One region of the Pseudomonas sp. S2_C11 genome, then DNA from elsewhere that is predicted to be linked to it. Evidence: predicted binding sites of a transcription regulator. Region 1 holds the regulator's gene; each other region holds the start of a gene.

Region 1 (2,201 bases):
AACCCAGCGAAGAAGCCATGGCTGACATGTTCGCTGATATCTATCACAGCCCGACCAAGCAGGTTGGCTGAGGTAATCATGAACAGTTTTTGTACCTACATCGATGGTCTGCCACGCATTGTTCCGATCAGGAACGCGCAGCCAGTAATGTGGCCTCCGTCTATGCAAGACAAGGTAAAGAAATAACATGGGCAGCATGCATCCCGTACAGGTGATCGCGGTGACCGGCGGCAAAGGTGGCGTCGGCAAGACTAACGTGTCAGTGAACTTGTCGCTGGCGCTGGCAGAGCTTGGCCGTCGGGTCATGCTGCTGGACGCCGACCTGGGCCTGGCGAACGTCGACGTTCTGCTGGGGCTGACACCCAAGCGCACACTGGCCGACGTTATCGAAGGCCGTTGCGAACTGCGCGACGTGCTGTTGCAAGGCCCGGGCGGGATTCGCATCGTGCCGGCGGCCTCCGGCACGCAGAGCATGGTGCACCTGAGCCCGGCGCAACATGCCGGCCTGATCCAGGCGTTCAGCGACATCGGCGACAATCTCGACGTGCTGGTGATCGACACCGCTGCGGGTATTGGTGACTCGGTAGTCAGTTTCGTTCGTGCCGCGCAAGAGGTGTTGCTGGTGGTCTGCGACGAGCCGACTTCGATCACCGACGCTTACGCGCTGATCAAGTTGCTCAACCGCGACTACGGCATGAACCGCTTCCGCGTGCTGGCCAACATGGCGCAGAGCCCGCAAGAAGGGCGCAACCTGTTCGCCAAGTTGACCAAGGTCACGGATCGCTTCCTCGACGTCGCCCTACAATACGTCGGCGCCGTGCCATACGACGAAAGCGTGCGCAAGGCAGTGCAGAAGCAGCGCGCCGTCTACGAAGCCTTTCCCCGTTCCAAGTGCGCACTGGCCTTCAAAGCCATCGCCCAGAAGGTCGATACCTGGCCGCTGCCCGCCAACCCGCGCGGGCATCTGGAATTTTTCGTCGAGCGTCTCGTGCAGCAAACCGCAGGGCCTGTGATATGACCGCCAGTGGCATGAATCTTTACAAAAAGTCGGCGCGTGACGCGCAATACGAATTGATCGAGCGTTACGCGCCACTGGTCAAGCGCATTGCCTATCACTTGCTGGCGCGCCTGCCGGCCAGCGTGCAGGTCGAAGACCTGATCCAGGCCGGGATGATCGGTTTGCTGGAAGTCTCGACCAAATACGACGCCAGCAAAGGCGCCAGTTTCGAAACGTACGCGGGCATTCGAATCCGCGGCGCGATGCTCGATGAAGTGCGCAAAGGGGATTGGGCACCACGCTCGGTTCACCGTAATACCAGGATGGTCAGCGACGCGATTCGCTCGATTGAAGCTAAAACCGGCCGTGACGCTAAAGATCACGAGGTTGCGGCCGAACTCCAATTGAGTCTCGACGATTACTACGGGATTCTGAATGACACCTTGGGCAGTCGCCTGTTCAGTTTCGACGACCTCTTGCAGGACGGCGAACACGAAGGGCTGCACGAGGATGGCGCCAGTGCTCATATGGAGCCGTCACGCGATCTGGAAGATGAACGCTTTCAGGCGGCGCTGGCGGACGCGATTGCCAATTTGCCGGAGCGTGAGCGACTGGTGTTGGCGCTGTACTACGACGAAGAGCTGAACCTCAAGGAAATCGGTGAAGTCCTTGGCGTCAGTGAATCGCGGGTCAGCCAGTTACACAGCCAGTGCGCGGCCCGTCTGCGGGGGCGTTTGGGGGAGTGGCGAGCGCGCTGAAGGCAGTGTGGGGACACTGCGAAACGAGGCTGGTGCGGTGATAAGCGGCGCCGGTCTCGATCCGTTGTGCTCCAGACAAACTTTAAGTGCTGCGCCGATTGATTGAAGTGGCGCGTCCAGGTGCTGGGCGCGTTTAAGACTGCTTGGAGGTCGAATTGAACAAAGACATGAAAATCCTCATCGTTGATGACTTCTCAACGATGCGGCGGATCATCAAGAACCTGCTGCGCGATCTTGGGTTCACCAACACCGTCGAGGCCGACGATGGCACCACTGCCATTCCGGTGCTCAACAGCGGCAGCATCGACTTTCTGGTAACGGACTGGAACATGCCGGGCATGACCGGTATCGACCTGCTGCGTCACGTGCGCGCCGATGAGAAACTCAAGCACCTCCCGGTGTTGATGGTGACTGCTGAAGCCAAGCGCGAGCAGATCATCGAGGCC
Region 2 (2,201 bases), 2.7 Mb from region 1:
CCGCCCGCGCCGCTTCGATGGCCGCGTTGAGCGCCAGCAGGTTGGTCTGTTCGGCAATGCCACGAATCACTTCCAGCACCTTGCCGATACGACCGCTGTCGGCTTCCAGTCGACGGATCACCGTGGCGGTGTTGGCGATTTCGCCGCGCATCTGCGTGATGGAATGGATGGTGGTCTGCATGACCTTTTCACCCTGCTGCGCCGACTGATCGGCATCGTCCGCAGCACGCGCGGCATCGGCGGCGTGACGGGCGACTTCCTGCGCCGTGGCGGACATTTCATTCATCGCCGTGGCCACTTGATCCGTGCGGTTGAATTGCTCGCTGGTGCCGCCGGCCATGGTCGTGGCAATGGCGTTCAACTCGCCGCTGGCGCTGTCCAGATCACCGGCGCTGCGTTGCAAGCGAGTGAAGGTGTCCGCCAGAAAATCGCGCAGAGTGTTCGCTGCGGCGGCGAGGTTGCCCAGCTCATCGCGACGCTCGCTGACAACACGTTCAGCCAACTGGCCACGGCTCAAGCGGGTGACGTAATCGATGAGGTTGCGGATCGGTTCGATCAGGTTGCGGCTGACCAGCCACAGGCTCAGCAGACCGATCAACAAGCCTGACGCGAGCATCACCAACAGCCCCAGCCACACGGTGCGCTCAGCGCTGGCACTGATCAACGCCGATTGCGCGGTGCCCTGCTCGCGCAGTTCGGCAACCAATGCACTCATCTGCTCGCTGGTGGCGCGGTCGACGCCTTTGACAGCTGCGTCGCCAGCGCTCGGATCACCACCGGCAGCCACGTAGGCATCGCGGCCTTTCTGGTAGGCAGTACCCAACTGGCGATGCTCGTCGCGCAAGCGTTCGATGCGGGATTTGAGATTGGCCTCGATGCCTTTTTGGCTGGCGAGTTCGCCGAGAATGTTCTGCACGTCGCGCTGACGCTCTTCGAACTGGCTCCAGTATTTCGCCAGATCCGCTGGTTGCTTGCCGCGCAGCAGAACGTTTTTCCACTCTTGCACCTGCACCTTGAATTGCAGGTTGGCTTCATCGATCAGTTGCGAAGTGTGCAGCGGGCCGGCGATCAACTGGCTGTAGCTTTGCACGCCGTTGGAGAGGAAATGAAAGCAGGCCAGAGCGATCAACAGCATCGCCAGCAGACTGCCGCTCAACAGGGCGAGAATTTGCGCTCTCAGGGATTTTTGCAGCATTGCAAGGTACTCGAAGCAGGGATGAGGCACGCCCGAACGGACGTGAAAAATGGCCGGACTTCCCTGTCGACGTACCATGACCAAGGCCAATGGCGCGCAACCTAACTCACCTGTGATCGGCATGCCAGAGCCTTCCTTGAGAAACTTCCGACAGCCGGTAACGCTTTGATTTGCAGTCACTTTGCTGTCACAAAACGGTCATGTGAGCTTGCGATGATGCCGCTCCGGTGGACCTGAAAATCCTGCCCCAGACACCCTCCTCGCAGCGAGCCGCCATGAACCACAGCCTCGATATCAGCCATCGCGACCCGGACCTGTTTGGCTTGCTCTACGGCTTTCGTTTTCTGCCCGGGGAGCGCGGGCGCGAGATCGATTCGGCGACGGCGTTGCGCTGTTTGCAGGATGACGGTGAGAGCGATGAATTTCTCTGGCTGCACCTGAACCTGGCCCACGCCGCGTGCGAGCGCTGGATGAAAAGTCATCTGCAATTGCCCGAGGAATTTTTCGAGGCGTTGCACGAAGGTTCGCGTTCGACACGCATCGAGCATGTCGATTCGGCGCTGCTGGCGGTGGTCAACGATGTGGTGTTCAACCTCAGCAGCATGGTCTCCTCCGACGTGTCGACGCTGTGGGTCTGCGTGCGCAGCAAACTGATCGTCAGCGCGCGCCTGCAACCGCTGCATTCGGTAGATAAATTGCGCTCGTCGGTAAAGGCCGGCGAGTGCTTTCGCTCGCCCTCGGAATTGCTCGTGCATCTGCTGCGCGATCAAGGTGAGGTGCTGACGCAGATCGTGCGCAAGACCAGCCTGAGTGTCGATCAGGTCGAAGACGAATTGCTGTCTTCACGCCTGTCGACCAACCGCGCCGAACTTGGCGCCAACCGTCGCGTGCTGGTGCGACTGCAACGGCTGCTGGCGTTGGAGCCGGGGTCGTTGCTGCGCCTGCTCAACCGCCCGCCGCCATGGTTGCAGAAGGAGGACGTCAAGGAGTTGCGCAAATCCACCGA
Region 3 (2,201 bases), 1.2 Mb from region 1:
TTGAGGGTGTTTTCCGGCGCCAGGGTCGGCGTGCCACCCAAGTCGATGATGTACGGCGTGCCGCTTTCGGAGAAGCCGACCGGGTCCTTGAAATAACCGGCGATGGCGATCTTCTGTTCCGGCGTAGCGGTGGACAGCAGCCACAGCACGAGGAAGAACGCCATCATCGCCGTGGCAAAGTCGGCGAAGGCGATTTTCCACGCCCCGCCGTGGTGCCCGGCGGCAATGCGCTTGACGCGCTTGACGATGATCGGCTGATTATTTTCCATGACTTAGCGACCGCGAACCGCTTGTTCCAGCTCGGCGAAGCTTGGACGGTGCGCCGGGTACAGAACCTTGCGCCCGAACTCGACCGCCAGCGACGGCGGCATGCCGGACGCCGAAGCCACCAGCGAGGCCTTGATGGCTTCGTAGACGTTGAGCTCTTCCTTGGCATCGTGGGCCAGGGAATGCGCCAGCGGACCGAAGAAACCGTACGCCGCGAGAATACCGAAGAAGGTACCGACCAGTGCCGCACCCACGTGCAGACCGATCGACGCCTGGTCACCCTCACCCAGCGAGGCCATGGTCACCACGATACCGAGTACCGCCGCAACGATACCGAAACCGGGCATGCCGTCGGCGATGCCGTTGACCGCGTGCGATGGGTGCTCGAGGTCTTCCTTGAGGCTGTACAGTTCCATGTCGAACAGGCCTTCCAGTTCGTGCGGAGCCATGTTGCCGGAGGACATGATGCGCAGGTAATCGCAGACGAACGCGGTCATGCGTTCATCCTTGAGCACCGCCGGGTACTTGGCGAAGATCGGGCTCGCGGCGGCATCTTCGATGTCGCCTTCGATCGCCATCATGCCTTCACGGCGGCTCTTGTTGAGGATTTCGTAGATCAGCCCGAGCACTTCCAGGTAGAAGGTGTGGGTGAAGCGCGAACCGAACATGCTCAGGGATTTCTTGAGCACGTGCATCGTCATGTAACCGGGGTTGGCCTGGAGAAATGCGCCGAGGGCCGCACCGCCGATGATCATCACCTCGAAGGGCTGGATCAGAGCGGCAATCTTGCCGTGGGAGAGCACGTATCCGCCGAGCACGCTCGCGAATACGACGATGATGCCGATAATTTTAGCCATAGGTAGAAGGTACTTGTTTAAGTCGGGTTCAAGGTCATATTCGGAAGTTAAAAAATCTCTTCTTCTACTTATCGGCAAAACTGCGCCAGACTATAGCCAGTTCAGGCGAAAAGCCAATTTAGCCCATGCCGGGCGCGTCTACAGTCAGTGAAGATCTCGTCCAGACATGGCTAATGAAACGAACATTCCATCGGTAATACCGACCACGCTCCAGGCTTGGGTCAAGCTGCTCGACAGCGTCCGCCTGCCCGTACCACAAGAGGCTCACGACAAAGTCTGCCGGGCGATCCGCGACAATCGCAGCTCGCTGCGCGACATCGCCGATCTGATGCAGGACAGCCCGGCGCTGGCCTTGAGCGTCATCCGTGAGGCGAATCGTCACACCCACGGCACCATGGCCGCGCCGGCGGAAAATCTTGAGGTGGCAATCAATCGCCTGGGCCTTGCCCGCACCGAAGAATTGCTCGCGCGCCTGCCCGCCGAACCGCACCGGCAAATCCCCAAGGGTTTGCGCCAATTGCAACTGATCAGCCAGCACGCGACACAACAGGCCAACGGTTTTTTTGCCAGTCGCCTCGCGCGGCTGTGGCAGGACATTCATTGGGGCAGCTTGCTGTTTTTGTCGCCGCTGTGGCCCTTGGCACTGACGTATCCGCAGTTGCTCGAGGAGTGGGAACTGCGCGTGATCCACAAGGGCGAGTCGGCACGTGTGGTCGAAAAGCAATTGTTCGGCGTGCGCCTGTTGAAGATCGCCGAGGCACTGGTCCACGCCTGGCATCTGCCGATCTGGGTCGAGCAAGGCTACAAATTGCTGCTCAGCGAACAACGCGAACTGGTCAAAGTGCTGCGCATCGCCCGCGACAGCGAGCACCCACTGCGCCAGCAGAATCGCCTCGACGATGACCCGACATTGCGCCGCTGGCTCAACCAGCCGGCGAATACCGTGCTGCTGGCCAATGGGCTGGCGCTGTCGGCGCAACAGGCCTGGGACAGTCCGCACAGCAAGCGCTGGCAGTACCTGACCAGCCTCTATCTGCAGATTTCCATGGACGAAGTGCAGCAACAGTTGCACCAGCA
Region 4 (2,201 bases), 2.7 Mb from region 1:
TCTTCAATCTCCAGACAAAATAAGACGACTGGCCAGTATTTTGCCAGCATGTTGCGCAGGTGGATAGTGCAGGGTCAGCGAATGGCTCATGCCTGGCTGAGCGTTCGCGGCTTGACCGGTTTGGCAAAGGTCCCGCTGGCGTCGTAAAGCGCTGGCGGCTCACCGCCGGTGAGGATCTTCAGTTGATTGGCCGTGGTCGCCTGCTGGATCTGGATCGACTGGCCATTCTTGACGTTGGCAGCCTGGCACTGGGCGATCAGCGCGGTCAGGGCATCGCCCTGGGTCAGCAACTGGTCGCCAATGCTCGACTGGCTGGCCAGTTGCTCAAGGCCTGTGCGATCGGTCGGCAGGTTGAGGCTGGCGAGGATTTCGCTGCGCTTGCGGCCATGCTGCTCGAGCAGAATGATCAACGCTTGCTTGGTCGCCAGAATTTCTTCCAGCAACGGCATGTCGCGACCATGCAAAGCGAGGGATTCGGTTTGCAATAACTCCAGCAATTGTTGCGCTGGAGCAAAGTCGTCGTTGATCAGTTGCAATAAGTTAGTGTCGTGCATGGCTGGCCTTGGGGTTTAAGCGTCCAAAAGCCTGGCGCCGGCAAAAGCCTAGCGCTGGGCTTCGAAGTTGAGCAGTTTGCTGGCTACACGGTTGCTGTCGACTTTATAGCTGCCATCGGCAATCGCGGCTTTCAACTCGGCCACACGGGCTTTGTCGACAGCAGGCTGATCGCGCAGCTTGTCAGTGACCTTCTGCAACTGTTGAGCCTCATTGCTGAGGTGTACCGACTCCCCGCTTTTGGCGACATTGGCCTGTTCGGCCTGGGTATTCAGCGGCGCGGAGGGGCTGTTTTCAGCGCTTTCCTTGGCGTTGCTGGTACGTGTGCTGCCGGTTAGTGACGAGGAACTGTTCAATCGGTTGAAATCGATAACCATGATAAAAAACCTCTGGGAATTTGGACGCTTGCCATGTTTTCGGCTATCCCCTGAAAAACTTTAGGCCCAATCAACCATAAGCTTGCATGCGCCGTTGCGAGACCTGCTGCGGCACAGTTTAGGGAAGCGACGGGATCGGCGCCAGTTTTCTCCACAGGGCTTTTACATGGCCACTTCGACCTGTCCCGGCGCAATCACCTGCGCCTTGATAACTCTTTGAGAATTAAGGTTTTTTACTCGAATCTGTTCTTTCATTCCGCCATTGGAGAGCGCTTCCCCCGGCATGCGTACGGCAAGGGTGCCGCTGCGCGCAGTGATCACCACCTGGTCACCCTTGCGGACCACTTCGGCCTGTTCCAGATGCACCAGAGTTATGACCTGATCGGCGACCGTTGGTCGGGTAAGTTTCTGCCCGATCGCTTCGTCGACGGAGGTCAGGAAACCCTGGTTGATCGTGCTGACGTCGCGCTCGCGCAAGGTCACATCCTGCGGCTCGATAATGCCGGCGCGTTTCAGCGGACGAGTGGTCGTCACGATCTCGCGAAACAGGCGGACTTGAGCGGGTACGAACACCGTCCAGGGCGAACTGCCTTCGCAGCGAACCTTCACCGTGACGCGGCCCAGCGGGCGTGCCGGGCTCTCCAGCGTGGCTGTCAATTCCTTGTCGCACATGGGCATGCGCATGCGCGGGTCGAGCTGGTTGACTTCGATTTCGTAGCGGCCTTCGGTTTGACTGGAAGCCAAATAGTCTTCTACGGTGAATTCAAGAAAGCCCTGAGTCACGCCGATAAGCATATCAGGCAAGGTAACCGCATCTGCATGGGCAGGACTGCCAGCAAGCAAGCAGCAAACGGCGGACACCGCGCAAAGCCCTTTGCGAAGGGAAGATGTCAGGCGTCGGGAAAATGTCGTTTGAGCGTTCATACGAGTTAAAAAGCAAGCGCCGTGCCGTTTAGCAATGAATGTGCGTCGCAACAACACTTGGCGTTGGTGTAGGAGTCTGGGCATGGCTGGTGTAATGGATTCGGTGAACCAGCGCACGCAACTGGTAGGGCAGAATCGCCTCGAGCTGCTGTTGTTCCGTCTCGACGGGCCGCAGCTCTATGGGATCAACGTGTTCAAGGTACGGGAAGTGTTGCAATGCCCGTCCCTGACGTTGATGCCCAAATCCAGTCCTGTCGTGTGCGGGGTAGCGAATATACGGGGAGCGACCATTCCGATCCTGGATCTGGCAATGGCAACGGGCTCCGGTGCGTTGAAAGACAAGAACAG

The links. Region 1 encodes FliA, which starts transcription of late flagellar genes. Its sites were predicted from a motif close to CTAAAGTTTNNNNNNNNNNNGCCGNTAA; they were not measured.
Region 2: AB4N48_RS04465 (methyl-accepting chemotaxis protein) is a predicted target of FliA. The motif match lies at 1,309-1,336, and genes of this name have one in related genera.
Region 3: motA (flagellar motor stator protein MotA) is a predicted target of FliA. The motif match lies at 1,193-1,220, and genes of this name have one in related genera.
Region 4: flgM (flagellar biosynthesis anti-sigma factor FlgM) is a predicted target of FliA. The motif match lies at 966-993, and genes of this name have one in related genera.

Annotation. Positions count from the first base shown of each region.
Region 1 is NZ_CP162765.1:3,694,017-3,696,217, reverse strand. It holds gene flhF (flagellar biosynthesis protein FlhF) at 1-71, shown strand, start outside; gene fleN (flagellar synthesis regulator FleN) at 188-1,018, shown strand; gene fliA (RNA polymerase sigma factor FliA) at 1,015-1,755, shown strand; gene AB4N48_RS16695 (chemotaxis response regulator CheY) at 1,923-2,201, shown strand, end outside.
Region 2 is NZ_CP162765.1:956,789-958,989, reverse strand. It holds gene AB4N48_RS04465 (methyl-accepting chemotaxis protein) at 1-1,195, opposite strand, end outside; gene AB4N48_RS04460 (transporter) at 1,471-2,201, shown strand, end outside.
Region 3 is NZ_CP162765.1:4,853,328-4,855,528, forward strand. It holds gene motB (flagellar motor protein MotB) at 1-269, opposite strand, end outside; gene motA (flagellar motor stator protein MotA) at 273-1,124, opposite strand; gene AB4N48_RS21890 (HDOD domain-containing protein) at 1,291-2,201, shown strand, end outside.
Region 4 is NZ_CP162765.1:1,022,593-1,024,793, forward strand. It holds gene AB4N48_RS04750 (flagella synthesis protein FlgN) at 87-554, opposite strand; gene flgM (flagellar biosynthesis anti-sigma factor FlgM) at 603-929, opposite strand; gene flgA (flagellar basal body P-ring formation chaperone FlgA) at 1,092-1,853, opposite strand; gene AB4N48_RS04765 (chemotaxis protein CheV) at 1,936-2,201, shown strand, end outside.